Linked DNA regions of Massilia sp. METH4. The protein of the gene in region 1 interacts with the protein of each later gene in a pairwise test. Links are inferred from orthologs where the notes say so. Each region holds a gene or a part of one and is shown on either strand. Other genes may lie near its edges.

The links.
Region 2: the proteins of leuS (region 1) and ligA interact in binary tests that used the Escherichia coli proteins (3 or more experiments, as listed by UniProt). The link is inferred for Massilia sp. METH4 from one-to-one orthologs.

The regions. Positions count from the first base shown.
Region 1 is NZ_CP146614.1:1,259,869-1,274,494, forward strand. Bases 3,515-6,698 are described here. They hold leuS (leucine--tRNA ligase), read right to left. Parts: upstream 6,361-6,698; coding sequence 3,715-6,360; downstream 3,515-3,714. Other genes in these bases: lptE (LPS assembly lipoprotein LptE), read right to left, coding at 3,515-3,709; V6Z91_RS05615 (helix-turn-helix transcriptional regulator), read left to right, coding at 6,466-6,698. Outside these bases: V6Z91_RS05590 (CopD family protein), read right to left, coding at 161-589; V6Z91_RS05595 (glutamate-5-semialdehyde dehydrogenase), read right to left, coding at 710-1,987; holA (DNA polymerase III subunit delta), read right to left, coding at 1,993-3,009; more of lptE, read right to left, coding at 3,011-3,514; more of V6Z91_RS05615, read left to right, coding at 6,699-7,227; V6Z91_RS05620 (SDR family oxidoreductase), read left to right, coding at 7,316-8,104; V6Z91_RS05625 (LysR family transcriptional regulator), read left to right, coding at 8,161-9,084; V6Z91_RS05630 (VOC family protein), read left to right, coding at 9,164-9,529; V6Z91_RS05635 (ParD-like family protein), read left to right, coding at 9,621-9,854; map (type I methionyl aminopeptidase), read left to right, coding at 9,847-10,638; V6Z91_RS05645 (barstar family protein), read right to left, coding at 10,722-11,048; V6Z91_RS05650 (biopolymer transporter ExbD), read right to left, coding at 11,054-11,479; V6Z91_RS05655 (MotA/TolQ/ExbB proton channel family protein), read right to left, coding at 11,484-12,152; dapB (4-hydroxy-tetrahydrodipicolinate reductase), read right to left, coding at 12,156-12,965; V6Z91_RS05665 (outer membrane protein assembly factor BamE), read right to left, coding at 12,995-13,609; fur (ferric iron uptake transcriptional regulator), read left to right, coding at 13,730-14,158; heat-inducible transcriptional repressor HrcA, read right to left, coding at 14,264-14,626.
Region 2 is NZ_CP146614.1:6,131,233-6,145,669, forward strand. What follows is about bases 6,493-9,487. They hold ligA (NAD-dependent DNA ligase LigA), read right to left. Parts: upstream 9,164-9,487; coding sequence 6,821-9,163; downstream 6,493-6,820. Other genes in these bases: galU (UTP--glucose-1-phosphate uridylyltransferase GalU), read right to left, coding at 6,493-6,648; V6Z91_RS26770 (cell division protein ZipA C-terminal FtsZ-binding domain-containing protein), read right to left, coding at 9,177-9,487. In the rest of the region: V6Z91_RS26730 (ATP-binding protein), read right to left, coding at 1-345; V6Z91_RS26735 (response regulator), read right to left, coding at 342-1,010; V6Z91_RS26740 (MipA/OmpV family protein), read left to right, coding at 1,141-1,914; V6Z91_RS26745 (aldo/keto reductase), read right to left, coding at 2,089-2,919; V6Z91_RS26750 (oligopeptide transporter, OPT family), read right to left, coding at 2,929-4,920; def (peptide deformylase), read right to left, coding at 5,231-5,767; more of galU, read right to left, coding at 5,764-6,492; more of V6Z91_RS26770, read right to left, coding at 9,488-10,523; chromosome segregation protein SMC, read right to left, coding at 10,520-14,044; V6Z91_RS26780 (phosphatase PAP2 family protein), read right to left, coding at 14,208-14,437. UniProt on the Escherichia coli protein: DNA ligase that catalyzes the formation of phosphodiester linkages between 5'-phosphoryl and 3'-hydroxyl groups in double-stranded DNA using NAD as a coenzyme and as the energy source for the reaction.

The DNA.
Region 1 (14,626 bases):
TTTGTCCGTTGGGAAATGCTTTGGTGTCGAACATCTTTTTTCGCAGAAAAAAGGTGTGCGACACCGGTTTTTGTTGATCGACGCCGGAAAAGAAAACCGGTGTCGCACACCTTTTCCCAAGGGAAAAGATGTGCGACACCAATGCTTTCTCTGCCGCGGGTCAGAACGGCTTTACAACTACCAGGATCACGATCGCCAGCAGCAACAGCACGGGCACTTCGTTGAACCAGCGGTAGAACACGTGGCCGCGTTTGTTCACGCCGCGCTCGAACTTTTTCAGCAGCGAGCCGCAAGCGTGGTGGTAGCCGAGCACGAGCACCACGAAGGTGAGCTTGGCGTGCAGCCAGCCGGGCAGCTTCATGCCGTCCGGCGACTGGTATTGCATCCATGTGAGGATCAGGCCGAAGACGATGGCCGGCACGGCCAGCATCGTCATGAACCGGTACAGCTTGCGGGCCATCAGCAGCAGGCGCTCCGTCGTCGGGCCCGGCGTTTCCTGCGCCAGGTTCACGAAGATGCGCGGCAGATAGAACAGGCCGGCGAACCAGGAGGTGATGAAGACGATGTGCAGTGCCTTGATCCAGAGCATTGAATTCCTTAGTTCTTGGTTAGAGGGGCGCAGCAGGGTTTCGTGGAGCATGCTCCACGCCTGCGAAACGGTGTTGGCTTGCGAGCCATCACCTGTCCAGGCCCTGGGCTGTCCCTTTGGTTACGAACGCACTTCGCCGTGGCCGAACACCACGTACTTCAGGGACGTCAGTCCCTCCAGCCCCACCGGCCCGCGCGCATGCAGCTTGTCGTTCGAGATGCCGATCTCCGCGCCCAGGCCGTATTCGAAGCCGTCCGCGAAGCGGGTCGACGCATTGACCATCACCGAAGCCGAATCGACTTCGCGCAGGAAGCGCATCGCGGCGCTGTAGTCCTCGGTGACGATCGCCTCGGTGTGCTTCGACGACCACGTGTTGATATGGTCCATCGCCGCATCGATGCCGTCCACCACGCGCACGGCCAGGATCGGTGCCAGGTACTCGGTCGCCCAGTCCTGCTCGGTCGCCTGCGCCAGGTGCGGGTACCCCGCCGCAGACAATATCGCGAACGCGTCGTCGTCGGCGCGCAGTTCCACCTGCTCGGTCGCGTACAGCTTCGCCAGCTCGGGCAGCACGGCCGGGGCAATGGTACGCTCGACCAGCAGCGTTTCCATCGTGTTGCAGGTGCCGTAGCGGTGGCACTTGGCGTTGAAGCCGATGTCCAGTGCCTTCTTCATGTCGGCCTTGGCGTCGATGTACACGTGGCAGATGCCGTCCAGGTGCTTGATCATCGGCACCGTGGCTTCTTCCATCAGGCGGGCGATCAGGCCCTTGCCGCCGCGCGGGACGATCACGTCGACGTATTGCGGCATCGTGATCAGGGCGCCCACGGCTGCGCGGTCGGTGGTTTCCACGACTTGAACTCCATCGGCCGGAAGGCCTGCCCCCAGCAGGCCTTCCTTGACGATCTTCGCCAGCGCGCGGTTGCAGTGGATCGCCTCGGAGCCGCCGCGCAGGATCGTGGCGTTGCCGCTCTTGATGCACAGGCCGGCCGCGTCCACCGTCACGTTCGGGCGCGCTTCATAGATGATGCCGATGACGCCCAGCGGCACGCGCATCTGCCCGACCTGGATGCCGGTCGGGCGCACCTTCATGTTCGAGATCTCGCCCACCGGGTCCGGCAGCGCGACGATCTGGCGCAGGCCTTCGACCATCGTGGCGATCGCCTTGTCCGACAGCGTGAGGCGGTCGACCATGGCCGGCGCCAGGCCGTTGGCGCGCGCCGCTTCCAGGTCTTGCCCGTTCGCCGCGCGCAGCGCGTCGGCGTCGCGTTCGATCGCATCGGCGATCAGCGACAGCGCCTTGTTGCGCGTGGCGCTGTCGGCACGCGCCATCGCGCGCGAGGCGGCGCGGGCACGCTTGCCCAGCGCTTCCATGTACTCTTTCACTTCCGTGCTCATGATTGTTATCCTCGTGCTACCTTCAGCGCCAGTTGCAGCATGGCGTCCCACTGGTCGCCGGCATACGCCTTGGCGCGCAAGCCCTTGACCATCCTGTCGACCTGGGAAGCCTGCCGCAAAGCCTCTTCCAGCGTGGCCAGCGAAACGCGGCGCAGCGCCGGTTCCATCATCCGCTCGCGCGGCCCCCAGATGCGGTATTCCTTCAGCAGCGCGGCCAGCGGGCGGCCCTGCGCCATTCCTGCCTTTAATTTTAGCAGCGTGCGGATCTCTTCCGAGACGGCCCACAGCACCAGCGGCAGCGCCTCGCCCTCGCCTTTCAGGCCCTCGAGCATGCGCACCAGCCGGGCCGGATCGCCCAGCAGCATCGCTTCCGACAGCTTGAAGACGTCGTAGCGCGCCACGTTCAGCACGGCGTCGTGCACCTGCTCATACGTCAGTTTTCCAGGCTCGTGCAGCAAGCCCAGTTTCTGGATTTCCTGGTGGGCCGCCAGCAGGTTGCCTTCCACGCGGTCGGCGATGAAATCCAGGCTTTGCCGGTCCGCGCTCTGCCCCTGCATCGAGAGGCGCAGCGAGATCCAGTTCGGCAGCTGGGCGCGCTCCACGTTCGGGATTTCGATGTACACGGCGGCGCTCTGCAAGGCGGCAACCCACGCGGCCTTCGCGGTCTGCCAGTCCAGCTTCGGCAGCGTGATCAGCGTGAGATTGTCCGGCGACAGGTTCTTCACATAGGCCTGCAGCGCGGCGCCGCCATCCTTGCCCGGCTTGCCGGTGGGGATACGCAACTCGATCAGCTTCTTGTCGCCGAACAGCGAGAGTTCCTGGTTGGCGGCCAGCAGCTCGCCCCACTTGAAGCTGCGTTCCACCGTGAGCACGTCGCGCTCCGAATACCCCTGGGCGCGGGCGGCGCGGCGGATCTTGTCCGCCGCTTCCAGCGCCAGCAGGTGCTCGTCGCTCGTGATCACGTACAGCGGCGCCAGGGTCTTGGCCAGGTGGCCCTCCAGCGCATCGGCGCGCAGTTGCATGTTATTCCTGGCGCGTCGGCAGTGCCGGTTCGGTAACGGGTTCGGCCGGGGCGGACGACGGCTGCACCGTCGTGGGCGCACTGGAGGACGCACCGGCGGGTGCCGCGACGGAACCGGGCGACACGACGCCCGGCAAGGTCAGCGGGCTGACGGTGCTGGTCGGCGTGGCGTTCGGGCGCGACGGCTTGATCGCGGCCATGCGGCGCATCATCTGCTGCACCAGGTCCTTCTGCATGTCGCGGTACAGCTGCGCCTCTTCCTGTTCCTTCGCCAGCAGCTGCGTTTCGCTGAACGTGATCGAGCGCGTCAGCGTGATCTGCGTGGGACCCAGCAGTTCCGTGCCGGCGTTGTCCTTCACACGGAACACGATGTTATACGACAGCAGGTACTCGCTGACCCGGCCGGCGCTGTTCAGCGACAGGATCGACTTGCTGCGCGTCTTGTCCGGGTCGGTGATGACCTCGATCGTGGCATCCGCGGACTGCGGCGTGTTCACCACGACGGTATTGCCGTTGACGCGGATATTGCGCTTCAACTCGATGGCCAGCGGCGACGACTCCGGCAGGCCGACATACATGGAGGCGAACGGCAGCGTGTAATTGCCGCCCGAGCCGCGCAGGTGGAAACCGCAGGCGGAGACAGTACCAGCCAGCGCGGCGACCAGCACCGTATTACGGATAAGACCTTTCAGAGTCGTCATATGCTTTACACCACGATGTTGACCAGTTTGCCCGGCACCACGATGACCTTCTTCGGCGTGCCCTCGATGAACTTCTGCACGCTTTCCTCGGCCAGCGCGGCGGCTTCGATGGCTGCCTTATCAAGCGACTTCGGCACCTTCACGGAACCGCGCAGCTTGCCGTTCACCTGGATCATCAGCTCGATCTCGGACTGTTCCAGCGCGGCCGGGTCGACCTGCGGCCAGGCCGTATCGAGGATGTCCTTGTTGGCGGCGGCGTAGCCCAGTTCCGTCCACAGCACGTGCGTGATGTGCGGCGCCACGGGGTTGAGCAGGCGCAGGAAGATCGACAAGCCTTCGGAGATCACGGCCGACGATTCGGCGGAATCGTCCAGCTTGGCCGACTCCAGCGTGTTCAGCATCTTCATGCAGGCCGATACCACCGTGTTGTACTGGATGCGCTTCAGGTCGTAGTCGGCCTGCTGCAGCACCTTGTGCAGTTCACGACGCAGCGTCTTGCCCGCGTCCGTCGTTGCGTTGGCGGTGAGGACGGCATTGGCGGCGGCCACGCGGTCCTTCTGCGCGTACGCGTAAGCCCACACGCGGCGCAGGAAGCGGTTCGCGCCTTCCACGCCGCTGCCCGACCATTCCAGCGTCTGCTCCGGCGGCGAGGCGAACATCGTGAACAGGCGGGCCGTGTCGGCGCCGTACTGCTCGATCTGCGCCTGCGGGTCGATGCCGTTGTTCTTCGACTTCGACATCTTCTCGGTGCCGCCGATCTGCACCGGCTGGCCGTCTTCCTTCAGCACCGCCGAGACGGGGCGGCCCTTGTCGTCCGTGGTCAGTTCCACGTCGGCCGGGTTGTACCAGACCTTCTTGCCCGAAGCGTCTTCGCGGTAGTAGGTCTCGTTCAGCACCATGCCCTGCGTGAGCAGGTTGACGAACGGCTCGTCGAACTTCACGAGGCCGAAGTCGCGCATCACTTTCGTCCAGAAGCGCGCGTACAGCAGGTGCAGCACGGCGTGCTCGATGCCGCCGATGTACTGGTCCATCGGCATCCAGTAGTCGTTGCGGGAATCGACCATCGCGTCGTTCGAATTGGGCGACGTATAGCGCATGTAGTACCAGCTCGAATCGACGAACGTGTCCATCGTATCCGTCTCGCGCCGCGCCGGCTTGCCGCACTTCGGGCAGTCGCACTTCAGGAAGGCTTCATGCTTGTTCAGCGGGTTGCCCGTGCCGTCCGGCACGCAGTCTTCCGGCAGCACGACCGGCAGGTCCTTTTCTGGCACCGGTACCGAGCCGCAGTCGGCGCAGTTGATCATCGGGATCGGCGTGCCCCAGTAGCGCTGGCGCGAAATGCCCCAGTCGCGCAGGCGGAACGTCACCTTCTTCTCGCCCAGGCCCAGCGCGGCCAGGTCGGCGGCCACGGCGTCCACGGCATCCTTGTAGTTCAGGCCATCGTACTTGCCGGAGTTCGTGACGATCGAGGTTTCCTTGTCGCCGTACCACTCCTGCCATTGCTCCGTCGAGTACTCCTTGTTCTCGGCGGTCGTGATCACCTGCTTGATCGGCAGCTTGTACTTGTTCGCGAAAGCGAAGTCGCGCTCGTCGTGCGCCGGCACGCCCATCACGGCGCCGTCGCCGTAGGTGATCAGGACGTAGTTGCCGACCCAGACTTCGATCTGTTCCTTGGTCAGCGGGTGCGTGACGGTCAGGCCCGTGGGCATGCCCTTCTTTTCCATCGTGGCCATGTCGGCCTCGATCACGGAACCCATCTTGCACTCGGCGATGAACGCTTGCAGTTCCGGATTGTTCTTCGCGGCGTGGGTCGCCAGCGGGTGCTCGGCGGCCACCGCGCAGAACGTCACGCCCATGATGGTGTCCGGCCGGGTGGTGAACACATACATCTTGCCGTCGCCGATCAGCTGGCCGTCGTCACCGGCGATCGTGTGCGGGAAGGCGAAGCGCACGCCGGTCGACTTGCCGATCCAGTTCGACTGCATGATGCGCACGCGCTCGGGCCAGCCCGGCAGCTTGTTGTCCACGAAGTCCAGCAGCTCTTCGGCATAGTCGGTGATGCGCGCGTAGTACATCGGGATCTCGCGCTTTTCGATCAGCGCGCCCGAACGCCAGCCGCGGCCATCGACGACCTGCTCGTTGGCCAGCACGGTCTGGTCGACCGGGTCCCAGTTCACCGTGCCCGTCTTCTTGTAGATGATGCCTTTCTCGAGCATCTTCAGGAACATCCACTGGTTCCACTTGTAGTACTCGGGCTTGCAGGCGGTCATTTCGCGCGACCAGTCGATCGCGAGGCCCATCATCTCCATCTGCGAGCGCATGTGGGCGATGTTCGAATACGTCCACTGCGCCGGCGGCACGTTGTTCGCCATGGCCGCGTTCTCGGCCGGCATGCCGAACGCATCCCAGCCCATCGGCATCAGCACGTTGTAGCCGTTCATCCGCAGGTAGCGGTACATCACATCATTGATCGTATAGTTGCGCACGTGGCCCATGTGCAGCTTGCCGGACGGGTAAGGCAGCATCGAGCAGGCGTAGTACTTGCCTTTCGGGAAACGCGGATCGTTTTCGACGGCTTTATAGGCGTCGATGGCCTTCCAGTGTGATTGCGCGGCTTTTTCGACGTCGGCGGGACTATATTTGTCTTGCATGATGGATGCAGAAATAGGAGTACGGTGAAAGGATATGAACCGGACATTATACAAGTTCACTGTGCATAAGTTCACGATACGCGGCCGCACGGCCGCCGGGAGCCCATGATCTACCGGGAGTATCCGCCGCATCCCGCCTTGCGGGCGCACGTGGCGTGCCTGTGGACGGCGCGGGTGACGGCACCCGTCTCCGCGGCGGCGCCGCACGTCCACCGGGTCCTGCCGGACAATTGCGTGGACATCCTGTGGCAGGACGACGGCCGGCAAGCCTTCGCCGTGGGCATGATGAGCGCCTCGTTCCTGGTGCCCGCCGCGCGGCCGGTGCGCACGGTGGCGGTGCGCTTCAAGCCCGGCGCGGCCGGCGCCTTCCTCGGCATGCCCCTGCATCCGCTGACCGATGGGCGGGCGGCGCTGCCGGACCTGTGGGGGCGTGCGGCCGTGGACCGGCTCGATGACGCACTGTGGACCGATGACCTGACGGACCGGCAGCGCATCGCGCTGGTGGAGCGGGAATTGCTGCGGCGCCTGGCCGCGCCGGGCAATGTCCAGTCAAACCCGCTGGGCCTTCGGGCGGTGGCCGCGATCGAAGCGGCTCACGGCGCCGTGCCGGTCGAGGCGCTGGCCGACACCCTGCACGTGTCCCGCCAGCACCTCGCCGTGCAATTCCGCCAGCAGGTGGGCATCAGCCCGAAACTGTTCGCCCGCATCTGCCGCTTCCGGCGCGCGCTGGCCTTGCTGCGCGATCGATCGCGCGACGGCGACCTGGCCGCGCTGGCCGCCGACTGCGGATATTTCGACCAGTCGCACCTGATCCGGGACTTCCGCGATTTCGCGGATACCACGCCCGCCAGTGAAAGATATTCTTGAATTTGGTTCACAAATCTTGTTCCCCTCCCCCGCTTTTTCGCGGCCTGCGGCACGCCTATGCTGGCAGCTCATCTTTTGGGAGGCAATCATGCAACTGGATCTGAACGACAAGACCGCGCTGGTCAGCGCATCCACCTCGGGCATCGGCTTCGCCATCGCCGACCAGCTGCTGCAAGAAGGCGCCACCGTCATCGTCAACGGCCGCAGCGAGGCCACGGTGGCGAAGGCCATGACCGCGTTGCGCGACCGGCATGGGGCGGACCGCGTGCTGCCGCTGGCGATCGATCTTTCCGTGGCGGGCGCGGAACAGGAAGCGGCCGAGCGCTATCCGCGCGTGGATATCCTGGTCAACAACATGGGCACCTATGCCCTCAGCGACTTCTTCGAAACGAGCGACGAGGACTGGCAGCGCATGTTCGACACCAATGTGTGGAGCGGCGTGCGCCTCGCCCGCACCTACATGAAAGGCATGCTGGAGCGGGGTACGGGCCGCGTGGTGTTCATCTCCAGCGAAGTGGCGCTGACGCCGATGGCGGCGATGGCGCACTACAGCGCCAGCAAGGCCACGCAGCTGTCGATCTCGCGCAGCCTGGCCGAGCTGACGAAGGGTACCGCGGTCACGGTGAACGCCGTGCTGCCGGGGCCGACGGAAACGGAAAGCCTGAAGTCGTTCATCGAATCGGTCAACCCCGGCCTGCCGTATGCGGAGGCGGAGCGCAAGTTCATGAGCGAAAACCGGCCTTCCTCGCTGATCTATCGGCTGGCCAAGCCGGAAGAAGTGGCCAATGTGGTCGCCTTCCTGGCCAGCCCCCGTGCCGCGGTGGTCAATGGCGCGGCGATCCGGGCCGAAGGCGGCACGGTGCCGACGATCGCCTGAAGCCCGGCCGCGACGCCGCTGCTATACTCGGCCGATCTGGATAGCGAGGGCAAGGCTTGGATAACCGCAGCGGCGACATGCAGGTATTCGTGAAGGTAGTGGAAACGGGCAGCTTTTCCGCCACCGCCCAGCTGCTCGATCTTTCTCCTTCGGCCGTAAGCAAGCTCGTCTCCCGCATCGAGCAGAGACTGGGCGTGCAACTGTTCAAGCGTTCCACCCGGCACCTGGCGCTGACGGCGGAGGGGCGCGAGTTCTATGACAGCAGCGTGCGCATCCTGCACGATATCGACGACGCGGAGCAGCGCATCGCGCGGCGCTCCGGACAGATTCGCGGCAAGCTGCGGGTCAACGTGTCGCTCCCCTTCGGCCAGCACTACGTGGTGCCCATGCTGATGGAGTTCAGCAGCCTCTATCCCGATATCGCCGTCGATATCTCGCTGACCGATGCGAAGGTGGAATTGCAGCGCGACGAGGTCGACGTCGCCGTGCGCATGGGGCCATTGGACGATGTCTCCTACCGCGCCCGCAATCTCGGCCGTAGCCGGATGGCCGTGGTGGCGGCGCCCTCCTACCTGGAGCGCCATGGCGCGCCGCATACCCCGGCGGACCTGGCGGGCCACCGCTGCCTCGGCTTCAACTTCCGCCGCGCCACCGGCGAATGGCCGTTCCGGGTCGGCGATGAGTTCGTGCACCTGGCGGTGGCGGGCGGCATGCTGACCAATAACGGCGAGACGATGCGCCAGCTCACCTTGCAGGGCCTCGGCATCAGCCGGCTCGGGCTGTTCCACGTGTACGACGATCTCCAGCGAGGCGACCTCGTCGAACTGCTGCCGGATTTCAATGCCGGCGACGTGGAAGAGATCAACCTCATCTTCCTGAACCAGCGCCACATGGCGCCGCGCATCCGCGCCTTCATCGACTTCGCCGTGGAGCGGCTAGCGCCGATCCTGCGAGTCAACGGCGGGCTCCCGCCGGGTTGATCGCCACCTTCCATTTTTCCAATCGAGGGCCGAGCCGCCGTGCCATGATGCCCGGATCGATAACCGAAAGGAGACCACCATGATCAAAGGTTTGCGCACCGCCATCTACCCCGTGAAGGACCTGCCCGCCGCGAAGGCGTGGTATGCCGAGGTATTCGGTACCGCGCCCTATTTCGACCAGCCGTTTTACGTGGGCTTCAATATCGGCGGCTTCGAGCTTGGCTTGCAGCCGGACGGTGAGCCCGGCAAGGCCGGCGCCCAGGTGTACTGGGGCGTGGACGATATCGAAGCCGAGGTGGAACGCATCGTCGGCTTGGGCGCCGGCATCCACTCGGCCATCCAGGATGTGGGCGAAGGGATCAAGGTCGCCGAACTGGCCGATCCGTTCGGCAACGTGATTGGGCTCATCTGCAATCCGCACTTCGACACGGCGGCCGTTCGCTGATTTTGATATACGTTCAATACACGAACCGTATATTGAACGCCGTTGTGCTAATATACGTTCCATATATAGAACGCATATAAAGGACAACAAGATGGGCATCGTCAAGATCTCCGACCAGATGCATGAAAACCTGCGCATCGCCAGCGGCGCCCTGAGCCGCTCGATCAATGCGCAGGCCGAGCACTGGTTGCGCATCGGCCTGCTGGCCGAAACCAATCCCGACCTGAACTACAGCGAACTGTGCCAACTGCTGCTGCGCGGCGACACCGGCCAGGGCCCGCTGCGCCTCACGCCCGTGAAAGGGGAGGCGCTGCACGATGCGTAAGAAGAACAGCAACGCGATCCTTGTGAAGTCGCCCGAGCAGGTGGAACTGTCGCGCATTGCCGGCCAGCTTGCCGCCGATGTGCTGACGATGATCGGCCCGCACGTGAAACCCGGGGTGAGCACCGAGGACCTGGACAAGCTGTGCAACGAGTACATCGTCAAAGTGCTGCAGGTGATTCCGGCGAACGTGGGTTATGCGGGCTTCACGAAGACCGTGTGCACCTCCGTCAACGAAGTGGTGTGCCACGGCATTCCCTCGCCGAAGAAGGTGCTGAAGGATGGCGACATCATCAACATCGACGTGGCCGTGATCAAGGATGGCTGGTTCGGCGACACGAGCCGCATGTACTACGTGGGCAACCCGAGCAAGGCGGCACGCAAGCTGTGCGAAGTGACGTATGACGCGATGTGGGCCGGTATCCGCGCCGTGAAGCCGGGCGCCACGCTGGGCGACGTGGGTCACGCGATCCAGATGCTGGCCGAGAATGCCGGCTTCTCCGTGGTGCGCGATTACTGCGGCCACGGCATCGGCATGGTGTACCACGAAGACCCGCAGGTGCTGCACTACGGCCGGCCGGGCATGGGGCTGAAGCTGGAGCCGGGCATGATCTTCACGATCGAGCCGATGATCAACGCCGGCAAGCACCAGACGCGCGCCCTGCCCGACGGCTGGACCGTGGTGACGGCGGACCGCTCGCTGTCGGCGCAGTGGGAGCACATGGTGGCCGTAACGGCGACCGGGTTCGATGTGCTGACCTTGGCGCCGGGAGAGAGGGCGCAGTAAGTGGTGCCTCCTGCGAGAACCGGTGTCGTACACCTTTCTCGCTGCGCAAAAAAAGTGTACGACACCAGGGGCTCTTGCCGCGGCTATTTCAATAGCAGCTTCAGCGCCGGCTTTTCGCCGTAATCCTCGTAGCGCTCGTTGATGCCGCCCACGCAGTAGGTGATTTCCTCGAGCAGGTCGGGCACGGCCGCCTTCATCGCGGCGGAGTTGCCGATGATGATTTCCAACACCTCGTTCGGCTTGAGCTTGAACTTCGTCATGTTCTCGTCGTCGCGCAGGTAGGAGAGCGCGTCGATCCACGAATCCATCGTGGCGGCCACGTGTTCGCTGAAACCGAAAGCCGCGCGGCTGGCGGCGTGAAAGCTTGCTTCGTCGCGGATCGCCGCGCCGTCCAGGACCAGGGTGGCCATCGTTTTCATTCCTTCTTTTCCTTCGGGTCGGTGACGAAGACGAGCTTCGTCAAGCCTTCCTGCTGCGCCGCCGCCATCAGTTGCGCCACCGCCTCGTAGCGGGTGGCGCGGTCGGCGCGCAATTGTAATTCGGGTTGCGGCTCGCGCCGCGCGGCCGCGGCAAGGCGCGGCTGCAGGTCGGCCGCTTGCACGGCCTCGTCGTTCCAGTACACGGTGCCTTCGGCATCGATCGAGATCTTCACCGCATCGGCCGGTTGCGGCGCGTTCGAGGCCTGCGCCTTCGGCAGGTCGAGCTTCACGGCATGCGTGAACATCGGTGCGGACAGGATGAAGATCACCAGCAGCACCAGCATCACGTCCACCATCGGCGTCACGTTGATGTCGGCCATCGATTCCTTTTGCCGGTGATGGTTGAAGGCGCCGAATGCCATCGCGTCACTCCTCGGCCGCGCCGCTGGTCAAATACGCGTGCAGGTCGTAGGCGAACGCGTCGAGCTCGGAGAGCGTGAGGCGGTTGATGCGGTTGAAGCCGTTATACGCCAGCACGGCGGGGATCGCCACCATCAGGCCCACCCCCGTCATGATGAGTGCCTCGCCCACCGGGCCGGCCACCTTGTCGATCTCCACGGTGCCGGACGACGACACGGCCGCCAGCGCGTGGTAGATGCCCCACACGGTGCCCAGCAGGCCCACGAAGGGCGCGGTCGAGGCGATCGATGCCAGCAGCGTCAGCCCGGATTCGAGCCGCACGGTGGAGCGGTGGATCGCGTCGCGCAGCAGGCGCGTGACCTGCTCGGAGCGGCCGACCGTCGTGCCCAGCGAATTGCCCTTCCCGTTCGCGGCGGGGACGGTGCCCTGCTCGGCCAGCGCCAGGTAGATGCGTTCAGGGTCGCCAGCCGACACGGCGGCCACCCCATCGGCCAGCGTGGGCGCGTCCCAGAAGCGCCGCACCACGCGCGCGCTGCGGCGCACGCGCCAGGCCATCCATCCTTTCGACAGGATGAAGAACCAGCTCGTCAGCGACATCGCCAGCAGCAGGTACGCGACCGCATGGCTGATCGCGTCGCCCCGTTCCCAGTACGCTGCGAACGTGAAATGTTCCATGCCTTAGTTGTTGAGGCCCAGCACGTCGTACATGTCGAACAGGCCAGTCTCCTTGTTGGCCAGGAAGCGCGACGCGCGCAGCGAGCCTTGCGCGTAGCCGGCGCGGCTGCTGGACTTGTGGCTGATCTCGATGCGCTCGCCGGTGCCGGCGAACAGCACGGTATGGTCGCCGATGATGTCGCCGCCGCGGATCGTGGCGAAGCCGATCGTGGAAGGATCGCGCTCGCCGGTCACGCCTTCGCGGCCGTAGACCGCGCATTCCTTCAGGTCGCGGCCCAGCGCGTCGGCGATCACTTCGCCCATCTTCAACGCCGTGCCCGAGGGCGCGTCGACCTTGTGGCGGTGGTGCGCCTCGATGATTTCGATGTCGTAGCCGGTGGACAGGCTTTTCGCGGCCAGCTCCAGCAGCTTGAGCGTGACGTTCACGCCCACGCTCATGTTCGGCGCGAACACGATCGCCGTCTTTTCGGCGGCCGCCTTCAGCGCGGCCTTGCCCGCGTCGTCGAAACCGGTAGTGCCGATCACCATCCTGATGCCGTGCGCCGCGCAGTACTCGGCATGCTTCAGCGTGCCTTCCGGGCGGGTGAAGTCGATCAGCACGTCCGCCCCCTTCAAGCCTTCGGCCAGGTCGGCGGTGACGATCGCGCCGGATGCCTTGCCCAGGAAGGCCGCGGCATCCTGGCCCAGGCCGTCGCTGCCGGCGATGCCCAGCGCGCCGGACAGGCGCAGGTCGCCCGCGTCCAGCACGGCTTCCACCAGCATGCGGCCCATGCGGCCGCCGGCGCCGGCGATGGCGATGTTCAATGTACTCATGTGTTATTCCCTGTTTTGTCCTTGTCGGCTCAGCGGTTGGTCGGCGAGGTCGTCACTTCGACCGGGTTGCGGTCGCCGGAGTCCTGGCCGCTCGGCAGCGGCGCGCGCGTGGCGGCCGGCTGGTTTTCGCTGTTGCGCTTTTCATCCTTCCGGAATTGCTTGATCGGACCGGCGATACGGGCGATGTATTCGCGCTCGGTCGGCAGTTCGCCGCCTTCGAAGCGCTCGACCTTGCCTTCCTTGTCGAAGTACACCACGACGCTGCTCGTGGTCAGCTCGCCGTTGCCGCGCGCAAAGCGGAACGGGTAATCCCAGCGGTCCGCATGGAACACGTCGTTCAGGAGCGGCGAGCCCATCACGAAGCGCACCTGGTCGCGCGTCATGCCGACCTTCAGTTGCGCAAACATTTCCTTCGAGACGAAGTTGCCTTGCTGGATATCCGGGCGGTAAGGCGAGAAGAACCACATGAAACGCTGGATCTGCGATGCCTGGCGCGTGACGGCGCCCTGCGACGGCTCGACGACCGGGTTGGACTGCTGGGCCGCCTGCGCGCCTTCCTTGGGTCCGAGCACCGTCTTGCCCGCGCAGCCGCCGAGCGCGATCGCCACGCAGGCCGCCACGGCCAGTGGCTTACCCTGTTTCATTAAGTGCAAGAACGACGACGGTGAAGCTTGGGTGACGCGCATATGTGACCTCAAATCGATTGAGCGGAAGTGCCGAAACGCTATATCATAAAGCACTCCAGCGTAAACCGACTACCGAACATGAGTAACAGCCCCACCGACCTGAAGGCCAGCGGCCTGAAGGCCACCCTGCCGCGCCTGAAGATTCTCGACATCTTCCAGAACAGTTCCGTGCGTCACCTGACGGCCGAAGATGTCTACAAGATCCTTCTGGCCGACAATATGGACGTCGGTCTCGCCACCGTGTACCGCGTGCTCACGCAGTTCGAACAGGCCGGCCTGTTGAACCGCAATCACTTCGAAAGCGGCAAGGCGATCTTCGAACTGAACCAGGGTTCCCACCACGACCACCTCGTGTGCCTCGACTGCGGCCGCGTCGAGGAATTCGTCGACGAGGAAATCGAAGCGCGCCAGCACCGCATCGCCGACGAACGCGGCTTCAAGATCGCCGAGCATGCGCTGGCGATCTACGGCAACTGTATCAAGACCAATTGCCCGCACCGGCATTGAAACCAAAACGGCCCTGACGGGCCGTTTTTCTTGGAGTGCCTGGTGTCGTACACCTTTCCGCCCCCCCGGCCGGAAAGGTGTACGACACCGGTTTTCCTTGGCAACTTACGCGTTCTGGCTCAACGCATTCGACAACAACCGCGACGTGATATCCACGATCGGAATCACCCGCTCATACGCCATCCTGGTCGGCCCGATCACGCCGAGCGTGCCGACGATGCGCCCGTTGGCCTCGTACGGCGCGGTGACGACGCTCATGTCGTCCAGCGGCACCAGGTTCGATTCCCCGCCGATGTAGATCTGCACGCCCGAAGCCTTCGATGACACGTCCAGCAACTGCATCAGCCCCGTCTTCTGCTCGAACATGTCGAACATCTGGCGCAGCGACGACATGTTCGACGACAGGTCGCTTACCGACAGCAGGTTGCGTTCGCCGGCGATCACCATGTCTTCCGAACCCTCGGCCAT
Region 2 (14,437 bases), 4.9 Mb from region 1 along the record:
CCGGGTGCCCACGCCGGCGGGCAGGTCGGCGCTCCGGTACAGGACACGGCCATCCCGCTCGACCAGCATGCGCGGCGCCATGTCCCCTTCCACATCCTCGGCCAGGGCGCGTTCGATATACCGGAACGTCTCGCGCTGCTGCGCCGGGGAGCCGGTCAGCTGATCGGCCACCAGCAGCATGGCGTCGAACACCGCTTCCTGCTTCAGGCCCGAGTCATCCCTGCCGCTCTCATACACCACGAAGGCGGCGCTGAGCGTCCACAACAGGGCCAGCAAGAGCATCTGCGCCAGCAGCAGGCGGCGCATCAGGCTCGGCTCGAGAATGCGGCGCATCAGGCGGGTCATCGGGCCGGTTCCTGGTCGATCACGTAGCCCACGCCGCGCACGGTGCGGATGTAACCCTCGCCGATCTTGCGGCGCAGGTTCGCCATGTGCACATCCAGCGAATTGCTGGCATTGGCCTGGGCACCCGGCAGCGCGCTTTCTTCCAGGCTGCGGCGCGTGACCACGCGATCGGCGCGCATCATCAGCGTTTTCAGCAGCTCGTACTCGCTGGCCGTCAGGTCCACGGGCCTGCCCTGCACCGCGACGCGGCGCGTGGGCAGGTGCAGGCACAGGCCGCGCAGTTCCAGCGTGGCGCCGTCGAAGCCATAGCTGCGGCGGGCCAGCGCGCGCACACGCGACAGCAATTCGGCCAGCTCGAACGGTTTCACCAGGTAATCGTCGGCGCCCGTGTCCAGGCCCTGCAGGCGGTCCGGCAAGGCGTCGCGCGCCGACAGGATCAGCACCGGCACGCCGCTGCGGTTGCGGCGCAGTTTCGCGAGCAGGTGCAGGCCGTCGCCATCGGGCAGGCCCAGGTCCAGCAGCACCAGGTCGCAGCGCTCCCCATCCAGGTATTCGTCGGCGGCGGCCATGTGGCGCACCCAGATGACATCCATGCCCTGGTCGGCCAGCGCGATGCGCACGCCGTTGCCGAGATCCAGGTCGTCTTCGATGAGCAGAATTTTCATGAGGCGTATTACACCATCGCCACGTGAAGAAAGTGTGAAGATTTATCTTCATGCAATCTTCATGATCGGCTCAGGTTTCCTTCATGCGCGCCCCCGACACTGTGCGCTCCAGAACTCACAGGGATATGCGATGAACAAGAACAACCTGGCCGCCATCGTCCTGCTGGCGTGCGCAGCCTGCGCGCAGGCCGAGGACAACGTGCTCACCTTCGGTGCCGGCATTGCCGGCGCGGCGCGCTATTCGGGCGCCGACGACTACGTGATCGGGCCGCTGCTGGCGATCGACTACCAGATGGCCAACGGCTTCTACGCAAGCACCTTGCGCGGCATCGGCTATGGCGGCGCGGTAGGACCGGTCTATCTGTCGGCCGCATTGGGGTACCGCGGCGAACGCTCCGAGAAGGACCGCAGCGGCATCGGCGGCGCCAGCGGCAGCCCGGCGCTGCGCGGCATGGGCGACGTGAAAGGCAGCGCCACCGCAGTGCTCGGCGCCAGCTGGGACATCGTCGATGGCCTGGCGCTGGAATGGCACGCCGAGCTGCCCGTCAGCAAGCGCGAGAACGGACGCCAGATCGGCGTCGGCCTGACCGGCACGCTGTACCAGCAGGCCCGCGACCACGTCACGCTGAGCCTCGCCGCGAACATCGCCGACCGCGACTACATGCAGACGTATTACGGGGTGACGGCCACGCAATCGGCCCGCTCCGGCTATCGGCAGTATCGGCCGAAGGGCGGCCTGTACGAGGTCGAACTGGGGATGACGTGGAAGCACATGATCGACACGCGCTGGGGCGTGACCGGCACCCTGAGCGCCGTCGCCCTGACCCGCGACGCCGCCAACAGCCCGATCACGAAACGCCCCCGCTCCGCGGCAGGCGCCGTCTACGCGACGTACAGCTTCTAAGCACCGCAGAGCGGTAGCCAAAATCGGTGACAAAACCGGTGACAGGCACCGCCTTTTTCGGAACATTTCCCGAAAACCGGTGACAGGCACCGCCTTTTTTGAAATATTTCCCGAAGACCGGTGCCTGTCACCGGTTTTCTTGCAACATTCGGCGAGATCGGTGCCTGTACCGGTTTACAGGATATCCAGCGCCACTTTCCGCTTCGGGGCGGGGAAAGCGGCGTCCAGGGTCGCGAGGTCTTCGGGCGTCAGCACGATATCCAGCGCGGCGCGGTTGGCGCGCACGTGGTCGGGCTGGACAGCTTTCGGGATCGCGCACACGCCATCCTGCGCGAACAGGAAGGCCAGGGCGATCTGCGCGGGCGTGGCGCCATGCCGGGCGGCGACCTGCCGCAGCGCGGGGTCGGCGAACAGCCGTTGTTGCTCGCGCCGGTCCGACTCGAGAGGCGAGTACGCCATCACGGGAATGCCGTGTTCGCGGCACCACGGCAGCAAGTCGAACTCGATGCCGCGCCGGCGCAGGTTGTACATCACCTGGTTGGCGGCGATCGCCTTGCCGCCCGGCGCGCGCAAGGCTTCCTGCATGTCGGCCGTATCGAAATTGCTGACGCCGTAGGCGAGTATCTTGCCAGCCGCGCGCAGTTTCTCGAAGCCTTCCAGCGTTTCGGCCAGCGGCACGCCGCCGCGCCAGTGCAGCAGGTACAGGTCGATGCGGTCGGTGCCAAGCCGGGCCAGGCTGCGTTCGCACGCCCGCTGCACCTCGCTGCGCCCGGCGTTGTGCGGGTACACCTTGCTGACGAGCGTGACCTCGTCGCGCCGGCCGGCAATCGCGGCGCCGACCACGCGCTCCGCGCCGCCTTCGCCGTACATCTCGGCCGTGTCGACCAGCGTGATGCCGAGGTCCAGGCCCAGTTGCAGCGCGCGTACCTCTTCGTCCTGGTGGGCGGGGTCTTCGCCCATGTACCACGTGCCCTGACCCAGCCGGTGCTGCGCAATGGGGTTCATTTGCCCTCCTTATACCTCGATCCTGCGTGCGGAATTCGCGGCCCAACGATACAGCGTGACAAGGATCGCGGCGCCGACGGCCAGGGCGATCAGCATGCCGGTCGATTCGTCGACACCGCCGCCCAGGGCCAGCGGCTCCGCATCGCCGGTGAGCACGATCAGCGCGGCGAGCGCCACGTTGAACAGGCTTTCGCCGACGATGAAGCCCGACATCACGAGCACGCCCACGCGCGAGGCGGCTTCGCCATACGTCTTGCCGCGCATCGACTTCTCGAAATAGTAGCCGGCGACGGCGCCCACCACGACCGGCGCGGTCACGGAGGAAGGCAGGTACACGGCCAGGCCGACACCCAGCGGTGGCAGGCTGTATTTGCCGTGGCTCGATTTCTTCAGCACGAAATCGATCGCCACCAGTATCAGGCCGATGAGGGCGCCCCAGCCGATCAGGCCCCACGGCAGGTCGTGGGAGATGACGCCGCGCGCCAGCGTGGAAATCAGCGTGGCTTGCGGCGCCGCCAGCGGCTGGTTCGAGATGGCGTTCTGGTTCGGCGCGCCGGCGAAGCCGTAGGCCTCGTTCAGCAGGTCCAGCACGAAGGGCACCACGCAGGAACCCGCGAACACGCCGATGACCAGCGCCACCTGCTGCTTCCACGGCGTGGCGCCGACCAGCTGGCCGGTCTTCAGGTCTTGCAAATTGTCGTTGCCGATCACGGCCACCGCCAGCACCACCGTGGTGACGAACAGCGAGAACGCGATCAGCGCCTTGGCGACATCGGGGCCCATCAGTTCGCGGCCGACAAAACCGACCGAGGTGGCGGCGCCGAGGATCGTCAGGATCGCGATGCCGGAGACGGGCGAATTCGAGGAACCGATCAGGCCTGCCATGTAGCCGCATACGGCAGCGGCCAGCAGGCCGGCCACGAGGATGTAGCCGATGCCGACGGCCACCAGCGGCGTGGCGACCGATGCGAGCACGCCGCCTTGAAGGAAGGCCGACAGCAGCCAGCCCGCCGGCACCATGGCGATCAGCGTGACGAGGCCGACGATGAAGATCGGCACATCGCGCTCCACGCGCGGCACTTCGGCGCCGCCGTGTTTCGCCGCGCGTGACGCGGCCAGCGCCGACTTCAGGCCGCCCAGCACGGGCTTGGCCAGCGTTGCCAGCGTGACGATGGCCGCGGCACCGATCGTGCCCGCGCCCATCATGCGTACCTGGGTGCTCCACACGCCCAGCGCGTGGTCGGCGACCGATGCGCCGGCGGCCATCGGCGTGACCGCCGTGAGGATCGGCACCAGGATGCCCCAGGCGATCACGAGGCCGACCAGCATGGCAATGCCGACCGTGATGCCCATCAGGTGACCGGCGCCGACCAGCGCGAGCGACGTGGAAGCGCCCAGGCCCGTGGCGGCGGTGCCGCCGCCGAAGCGGAAGTAATACGCCACCTCGTGGGATACCAGCTTGGCACCGGCCAATGCGGCGAAGCCGGCCGAAGCGAGCGTGCCCAGGATCACGGCCTTCAGGCCCGCCTTCCCTTCCTGGGCACCGGCGCGCGACTGCGTGCCCACCTTCAGCACCTCGGCCGCGGCCACGCCTTCCGGGTACGGCAGCTTCGATTCCGCGACAAGGGCGCGGCGCAGCGGGATCGTGTACATCACGCCCAGCACGCCGCCGATGGCACAAGCACCGAAGGTGGGCCAGAACGGGATCTCGGCCCACCAGCCGACCATCAGGAGGCCGGGCAGCACGAAGATCACCGAAGCCAGCGTGCCGGCGGCCGAGGCGATCGTCTGCACGATATTGTTTTCCTGGATCGTTGCGTCCTTGAACGCCGACAGCAGCGCCATCGAGATGACGGCGGCAGGAATCGACGTGGCGAAGGTAAGGCCGACTCTCAGGCCGAGATAGACTTGGGCGGCCGTGAAGACGAGCGTGATGAGGATGCCGAGGATGATCCCCCGCGCCGAAAATTCAAGTGGATTGGACGAAGAGGGTTGGCTCATCCTGGTTTCTCCCGGTAGCCCCCGGATTTGTGATCCAGGATTGTTATCGTATGGTCAATGAGGGTGGTCAATGCTGGGCGGGATATTACGACAGATTTGGTGCGGCGCCAATGATTGCTGGCGCATATCGAAATGCAGTGTTTGCGGGCTGTGGGATGAGAAAACCGGTGTCGCACACTTTTTCCGGGAAAGGCCCGGAAAAAGTGTGCGACACCAGCGCGTATACCCCGCGGCGGATGCCGGGGTCCGACCCGCCGGGTCGGACCCGGTCCCTGCCGTTGGGTGCAGGACGTGCGGCGCCGCGCCAGCCTCAATCGTCGTCGTTCGGGTCCAGCTCCGGAAACATCACGCTGGTGAAGCCGAACTTGCTGAAATCGACGATCCGGCTCGGATACAGGATGCCGTGCAGATGATCCACCTCGTGCTGCACGACCCGCGCATGGAAGCCCTCGGCATCGCGCGAAATGCGGTTACCGTGCTGGTCGAAGCCTTCGTAATGCAGCCGCGTGTAGCGCGGCACGCTGCCGCGCAGGCCGGGCACGGACAGGCAGCCTTCGAAGCCCTCTTCCTTCTCTTCCGACAAGGGCGTGAGCACCGGGTTGATCAGCACCGTCTCCGGCACTTGCGGCGCATCGGGGTAGCGCGGGTTCGACTTGAAGCCGAAGATCATCACCTGCAGGTTCACGCCGATCTGCGGCGCGGCCAGGCCGGCGCCATTGGCGGCGTGCATCGTGTCGAACATGTCGGCGATCAGCGCATGCAGCGCGGGCGTGCCGAAGTCGCGCACCGGGTCGGCCTGCCGCAACAGGCGGGCATCGCCCATCTTGAGGATTTCACGGACGGTCACAGCGTCTCCCTGGTTTGCGCCACGAATTCGGCGAAGGCGGCACCCGTTTCCGGGTGCTTCAAGCCCATCGCCACGGTAGCTTTCAGGTAGCCCAGCTTGGAGCCGCAGTCATAGCGCTGGCCTTCGTAGCGGTAGGCCAGTACGCGCTCGTGCTGCAGCAGCGCGGCGATGCCGTCGGTCAGCTGGATCTCGCCGCCGGCGCCCATGCCGACCTGCTCGAGGAAATCGAAGATGCGCGCCGACAACACGTAGCGGCCCACCACGGCGAGCGTGGACGGCGCCTCCTCGGGTTTCGGTTTCTCGACGATGCCCGATACCAGCTCGAGCCTGTCGCGATACGGCGAGGCGCTGACGATGCCGTACTGGCGCGTCTGCTCGCGCGGCACTTCCTGCACGGCCAGCAGGCTGGCGCGCTCGAAGTCGTAGCGTTCCGTCATCTGCGCCAGCACTGGCCGCACGTCCTCGGGCGTATCCATGAAATCGTCCGCCAGCAGCACCGCAAACGGTTCGTCGCCGACGATGGGCCGCGCGCACAGCACCGCGTGGCCCAGGCCCAGCGGCGCGGACTGGCGGATGTAGATGCAGTTCACGTGCTTGGGAATCACGTTCTGCACCAGTTCCAGCAACTGCTGCTTGTTTGCCGCCTCCAGTTCCGCTTCCAGCTCGTAGGCCTTGTCGAAATGGTCTTCGATGGCGCGCTTGTTGCGGCCGGTGATGAAGACCAGGTCGGTAATGCCCGCCGCCACCGCCTCCTCCACGGCATACTGGATGAGCGGCTTGTCGACGATGGGCAGCATCTCCTTTGGCTGCGCCTTGGTGGCGGGGAGGAAACGGCTGCCCAGGCCGGCGACGGGGAAAACGGCTTTGCGGATTGCGTTCATCTTTGTTCTCGCCAGAAATCTTGCAGAAAAACCGGTGACAGGCACCGTTTTCCAGGAAATGTTGCAAAGAAACCGGTGCCTGGGCTGGATGATGGCTTGCAAGCCATCATTCGTTCCGCAGGCGCAGAGCATGCTCTGCGAAACCCCTGCTCCACCACCGGTTTTGGTGCAACTATTTGCCCAGCAGCGCCAGCAGGGCTGCTTCGTCCAGGATCGTGACGCCGAGTTCCTCGGCTTTCGCGAGCTTGCTGCCGGCTTCGGCGCCGGCGACCACGTACGAGGTTTTCTTCGAGACGGAACCGGAAACCTTGCCGCCCGCCGCTTCGATCATGGCGCCGGCGGCGTCGCGCGACAGGGTCGGCAGCGTGCCGGTCAGCACGAAGGTCTTGCCCGCCAGCGGCCCTTCTTCGACGGCGGCCGTGTCCGGCAGCTGTTCGAGCAGCTCGGTACGCAGCGCGGAGAGCGACATCAGCATGTCCCGGTTCGCCTGCGATGCCATCCACTCCTCGAGCGAAGCGACGACGTTGGCCGGCAGGCCATACACGCCGAACACCTTCTGGAACGCCAGCTTTTCCAAGGTCATGCCATCGGCCAGCAACTGCCTTGCGCGCGGCTCGGTGAGCTTCGGGATGCCCAGGGCGGCGAGCAGCTTCACTTCGTCGAGCTTCTCGCGCAGCTGCGCCTTCGGCGCATGCTCGCCCTGCGGCGTCACGCCGGCGGCGAGCAGCGCGTCGATGGCCTGCTGGTTCTTCTCTTCCGCGAAGAAGTCGGCGATCGATTCGGCCACCGTGCCGCCGATGTCCGGCAGCACCCGCAGCAGCGCGGCCGGGGCGCGGCGCACCAGCTCGAACTTGCCGAGCCAGTCGGCCAGCGTCTTGCCCGTCGATTCGCCCACGTGCCGGATGCCCAGCGCAAACAGCAGCCGTTCCAGCGGCGGCTTCTTGCTGGCCTCGATCGCGGCCAGCAGGTTGTCGGCCCACTTGGTCGCCACCTTGCCCTGCTTGACCGTCTCCGGCGTGGTGCCGTCGCGCTCGTCGGCCGCCAGCTTCATGCGCAGCAGGTCGTCCAGCGTCAGCTTGTACAGGTCCGCCACGCCATGCACCAGGTTGCATTCGACGAGGCTGTCGATGTAGCGGTCGCCCAGGCCTTCGATATCCATCATGCGGCGGCCGGCGAAGTGGCGGATCGCTTCCTTGCGCTGGGCCGCGCACGTCAGGCCGCCGGAGCAGCGCGCCACCGCCTCGCCTTCCTCGCGCACCACGTGCGAGCCGCACACGGGGCAGGTATTCGGCAGCACATAGGCCGCCGGCTCCGGCGTGGGCCGCTTGTCCAGCACCACCGCCAGCACCTCGGGGATCACGTCGCCGGCACGGCGCACGATGACGGTATCGCCCACGCGCACATCCTTGCGGCGCACCTCGTCCTCGTTGTGCAGCGTGGCGTTGGTGACGGTCACGCCGCCCACGAACACGGGCACCAGCCGCGCCACCGGCGTGATGGCGCCGGTGCGGCCCACCTGCACCTCGATCGCCTGCACCGTGGTCAGCGCCTCTTCGGCCGGGAACTTATGGGCCAGCGCGAAGCGCGGCGCGCGCGAGACGAAGCCAAGGGCGCGCTGGTCTTCCACGCGGTTGACCTTGTAGACGACGCCATCGATCTCGTACGGCATCGCCGGCCGGGCCTTGCCGATCCGTGCGTAAAACTCGAGCAGGCCATCCTTGCCCGTCACCACGGCGCGTTCCTTCGCCACCGGCAGGCCCAGTTCCGCGTACCAGTCCAGCAGGCCGGAATGGGTCGCGGGCATGTCCGCGCCCACGAGTTCGCCGATGCCGTAGGCGAAGAAGCGCAGCTTGCGCTGGGCGGTAATGCGCGAATCGAGCTGGCGCAGCGCACCGGCGGCGGCATTGCGCGGGTTGACGAATTCCTTCTGCCCGGCCGCGCGCTGGCGCTCGTTCATGGCGGCGAAATCGGCCTTGAACATCAGTACTTCGCCGCGCACCTCGAGCACTTCCGGCAGGTCGTTCCCGTGCAGGCGCAGCGGAATCGACTTGATCGTGCGGATGTTGGTCGACACGTCCTCGCCCGTATAGCCGTCGCCGCGCGTGGCGGCCTGCACGAACACGCCGTTCTCGTAGCGCAGGTTGATGGCCAGGCCGTCGAATTTCAGCTCGGCCGCATAGTCGACCTGCACCGCGTCGAGTCCTTCACGCACGCGGCGGTCGAAGTTTTCGATGTCCTCGTCGGTAAAACCGTTGTTCAGCGACAGCATCGGCACCGCGTGCGTCACGGCCGCGAACTGCTCGCCCGGCGGCGCGCCCACGCGCTGCGTGGGCGAATCGGGCAAGGCCAGTTCCGGATGCCGCGCCTCGAGCTGCTGCAGCTCGGCGAACAGCTTGTCGTACTCGGCGTCGGGGATCGTTGGCGCATCCAGCACGTGGTAGGCATGCAGGTGACGGTTCAGCTCCGACGTCAGCCATGCGGCGCGTTCGGCGGGGCTCTGGAGGTCTTGGCTCATTTAGTACCAGGAATCAGTTGAACAGCCGCAACGCGCGCGTGGAGCCGGCGGGGATATCGGAAGCTTCCATGTCGGCATAGAACTCCTTCACCTGCCCGGCGATCTCGGCGATCGAGGCGTCGGAGAGCGGCTGGTTGTAGTCGTCGACGATGATCGCGTCTAGCCGCTGCACCAGCGACTTCGCGCAGGCGATCATGGCGCCGAAGCCGTCGCGCGCCGGCGCCACGCAGGGCACGTCCAGCAGCAGGGTAAGGCGCCCCGTCGTTTCCTCGGCCGGCGACACATTGGTCGACAGCGTGAAGAGCTGGCCGCCCTCGCCGTCCGCCATCACGAAGCGACCGTCCGGACGCAGGTCGAAGCCCTGCTTTTCCAGCGCGCCGACCAGCGTGGTCACATCCCACGGCGCGCCGTTGGCGGCCAGGTTCACGCCCAGCTGGGCGTCGTGGTTGGCCACGAAGCGGTGCAGGTTCTTCGCCTCGGCCATCACTTCCATCATGTCGGGAATCTGCGGTTCGGCGCCGATCTCGTCGGCCACGGTGCGCAGGCGCGTCACCAGTTCTGAGTATTCGAGTTCGTTCAGGGCCGTGGTGCGGCTGGCCAGCTGCACCCCACCCTGCAATTTCGTGTACACGATGCCGTGCTGGATCGGCAGCCAGTCGCCGGAAACGGCCAGGCCCACGTAATGCACCGGCTTGTTGCCGACCAGGCGCAGCTTCTGCAAGGCCGGCAGCAGCTTCTCACCGCGCATCGGCGCGGCCATCTCCAGCGGCAGCAGGCAATCGATCAGCGGATCGACGAGGGCGGTGGCCAGCTCGGATGGCGGCACGGCTGCGTCGGCGCTGCGCACCGGAACCGGCGGCTCGACGATCGGCGCGGGTGCCGGGGCAGCAGCCGGCGGGGGCGCCGGGGCCGGAGCCGCGGAGGGTGCGGGAGCTGCGACCGGCGCCGCGGTGACGGGTTCGGCAGCGGCAACCGGAGCGGCCGCAGGAATGTCCAGCGTGGGCTCGGCGGGAACCTTCACCTCGGGTTCGGCATGTTGCACGTCGTCTGCGACCACGCTGGGCGCCACGATATCGTCGTGGGGCGGCTTGCCGTAGGCGCCGGAGCCGGCATCGACCATGGGCACATCGCCCAGCGAGAAGCTGGGTTCCGCCCGCGCCGCGACGCCATCGGCGGCGGCATCGGCCGTGATGTCGAGGCCAGGCTCGTCGCTGCGGCGCATCAGCACGTCGTCATGCTCGGACGCGAAGGCCCGTTCGACGCTCTTCTTGGCCTTGTGCTCCTGCCACTTGTTGTAGATGAATACGCCGGCGACGAATACGCCGGCAGCTGCGATCAAACTGGTCTGGAAATCTGTCATGCTGCTTGTGCCTCGGTAGCGAAATGGGCGGCGGCTTCGATATCCACCGCCACGATGCGCGATACGCCCTGCTCCTGCATCGTCACACCGATCAGTTGAGTGGCCATCTCCATCGCGATCTTGTTGTGCGAGATGAAGAGGAATTGGGTCTGGTCCGACATGCGTTTCACCATCTTGCAGAAACGTTCCGTGTTTGCGTCGTCCAGCGGCGCGTCGACTTCGTCGAGCAGGCAGAACGGCGCCGGATTCAGGCGGAACATGGAGAACACGAGGGCCGTTGCCGTCAGCGCCTTTTCACCGCCGGACAGCAGGTGGATCGTCGCATTCTTCTTGCCCGGCGGCTGGGCCATCACCTGCACGCCGGAATCGAGGATCTCGTCGCCCGTCATGATCAGTTTAGCCTGCCCGCCACCAAACAGGATCGGGAACAGTTCGGAGAAGTGGCCGTTCACGCGGTCGAACGTTTCCTGCAACAGGTCGCGCGTTTCCTTGTCGATCTTGGCGATCGCGTCTTCCAGCGTGGCGATCGCTTCCAGCAGGTCGCGGTTTTGCGCGTCCAGGAAATTCTTGCGCTCGGAAGCCTGCGCCAGCTCGTCGAGGGCGGCCAGGTTGACGGCGCCCAGCGCGGCGATCGCATTGGTCAGCCGCGTCACTTCGGCTTGCAGGTATTGCGCCTTCATGTCCGGCTGCAGCTTGGCCGAGAGCGTAGCTTCGTCGGCCTGCACCTCGGCCAGCTGCTGGGCGAACTGCTCCTGATTCAGGCGCGCGGCCTGCTCCTTCAGCTGGATCTCCGTGATGCGGTCGCGCTGCGGTTGCAGGCTGCGTTCGCCGCTCATGCGCGCTTCCTCGGCGTGGCGTAACTGCTGCGTGATCTGGTCGAGCTCGTGACGCGCGTCGGCCAGCGCGCGTTCCTGCTGCGTGCGGCGGTCGAGCAAGTCCTGCAAGCCTTCGTGCGCGGTACCGGCTTCCAGGCCGGCCAGTTCCAGCTCGCCCGCGCGCAGGCTCTCGACCACCTGGGCCGCCTGCGTGCTGGCGGTGGCGATGTTGCGGCGCAGTTCGTCGATACGATTACGCGCCGACTTCTCGGCGAATTCCGCTTCCTGCGCGCGGCGCTCCAGGTCACGCAGTGCCTCGCGGGCATCAGCCAGCCGCGCCTCGATGCGCAGGTAGCCCTCCTGCCCTTCCTCGTGCTCGCCCTGCAATTCGGCCAGCGCCATGTCGAGCTGTTCGAATTTCTCTTCCGATTCCAGCTTGGCCTGCATCTGCTCCGCTTCCTGCGCGGCGATCTCGGCGAGATCGGTTTCGATCTGCGTGCTGCGCTGGTTGAAGCGCGCCTCGATCTCGGACAGCTTCACCACTTCCAGCTGCAAGGCGTGCACGGACGACGTGAGCGACTGGTTTTTCTGCCGCAGCTCGGCGACGACGCGGCCGTGGTTCGTTACCGCCGCCTCGGCGCGCACGGCGCGGGCGCGCGCTTCCTCGGCCAGCATGGCCTGGGCGCGCAGCTGCTTGCCGATATTGTCGATCTCCTGCTGGCGCCCCAGCATGCCTTCCTGCTCGGAGTCGGCGGCATGGAAGCGCACGCTCGACTGCGTCACGATATGGCCCTGGCGCGTGACGAAGGACGCGCCGGCCGGCAGGTGGCCGCGGTTCGAGAATGCCTGCGCCGTATCCTCGGCCACGAAGACCTGGTGCAGCCAGTCCTGCAGCACACCGCGCAAGCCCGGGTCGTTCAGTTTCAGCAGGTCGAGCAGCGGCTTGAAGCCCACCGGGGCGGCCGGTGCCGGCGCCGCGGTGAGCGGCGCGAACAGCGCCAGCTTGGCCGGCGGCGCATCGCCGATGAAATGCTTGGCCCAGTCGAGGTTCGAGACCTGCAGCGCGCCGGCGCGCTCGCGCAGCACGGATTCCACCGCGGCTTCCCAGCCCGGCTCGATGGCCAGCTGCTGCCACAGGCGCGGCAACTCGTCCAGCCCATGCTTCTTGAGCCATGGCGTGACCTTGCCCTGGGTTTGCACCCGCTCCTGCAACTGGCGCAGCGCCGTCAGGCGCGCTTCCAGCTGGGCGCTGGCGGCCGTTTCGCCTTGCACCGCGGCTTGCGCGGCACGGCGCTCCTCTTCCAGGCGCGGCTGCTGTTCCAGCGCCTCGTCCAGCTGCATGCCGGTTTCTTCCAGCGCCTGCTGCTTTTCCTCGAGCTGGTAGCGCAGGTTTTCCAGGTGCGACGCATCCGGCATCGCCAGGCCATTGCGCTCCTGCTGCAGCCGCTCGCGCCGCGTGGCCAGGCTGGCGAGGATGTTCGACGCATTGCGCTGGTGCGCCGATTCCAGCTCCAGCTGCTGCTGCATCCCCATGATGCGGGCGCGCGACTCGGTGGATTTTTCCTGGGCTGCGCGCCATTCGCCTTCGAGCAGCGGCAGCAGCTCGGCCTTCTGTTCGGCCAGCATGCGCGATTCCTCGACCTTGGCCGCCAGTTCCTCGAGGTTGAAATCCGCCTCCTCCAGCTGGCCGCGGTATTCCTCGGCCTGCTGCTGCCACTGGTCGCGCTGCGCGGCCAGTGTGCCGAGCTGCTGCTGCAGGCGCGTGCGCGATTCGACCACGAACTTGATCTGCGCTTCCAGGCTGCCGATTTCCGCGTTGGTCTGGTACAGCGCCCCTTGGGCGGTGTGCAGGCGGTCACCAACGGCGAAGTGCGCCTGGCGCATCTGCTCCAGCGACAGTTCCACATTGCGCAGCCTGGCGGTCTGCTCTTCGAGATCGGTCTGCGCCTGCAGCATCTCGCCAAACCAGCGCGCTTGCTCGGCCTGTGCCTCGTTGCGCCGCAGCAGCCACAGGAGCTTCTGCTTTTCATCCTGTTCCGCCTGCAGCTGGTGGAACCGGGTGGCGATCGCCGCCTGGCCTTCGAGCTTTTCCAGGTTGCCGGAAAGCTCGCGCAGGATGTCTTCCACGCGCAGCAGGTTGTCGCGCGTGTCGTGCAGGCGATTCTCCGTCTCGCGGCGGCGCTCCTTGTACTTCGAGACGCCGGCGGCTTCCTCGAGGAACACGCGCAATTCCTCGGGCCGCGACTCGATGATGCGGGCGATCATGCCCTGGCCGATGATGGCGTAGGCGCGCGGCCCCAGGCCGGTGCCCAGGAAGATGTCCTGGATATCGCGCCGGCGCACCGGCTGGCCGTTGATGTAGTAGGTGGACGTGCCGTCGCGCGTGAGCGTGCGCTTGACGGCGATCTCGGCATACTGGCCCCATTGGCCGGATGCCTTGCCGTCGTGATTGTCGAACACGAGTTCGACGGACGCGCGGCCGGCAGGCTTGCGATGGGTGGAGCCGTTGAAGATCACATCCTGCATCGACTCGCCGCGCAGCTCGGACGCCTTCGATTCGCCCAGCACCCAGCGCACCGCGTCGATGATGTTCGACTTGCCGCAGCCGTTCGGCCCCACCACGCCTACCAGCTGCCCGGGCACCTGGAAATTGGTGGGATCGACGAACGACTTAAATCCCGACAATTTAATGGATGATAGACGCACGTAGAGGAATGTATCTTGCCCGACTGTTGTTCGCCCGGCAGGCTGGTTGCAAAGGTGGTTATCATACCATCGCCCGCCAGGGGGCTGGACAAAATCGCACTATTGCGCTGGCGGCAGCAGGCCAGGGACAGGAAACCAGCGCCGGCAAGCAGCCGGCGGTTTTCTAGCTCTCGCGGTGCGCCTTGTATCGCTTGCCCTCGGGGCCCAGCTTCCACGCACGCTCGACCGGATCGGAGCCGGACAGGTACATGGCCACGTCCCGCACCCACCGCTCGGCCGGCATGGGCTTGGTGAACGGCATGACGAGCACCAGCGGCACGCACAGGGCGGCCAGGGCCCGGGTAAAGCCGGCCGGCTGTTCGCTGCGCGCCGTCATGATGAACGCCGCCGCCA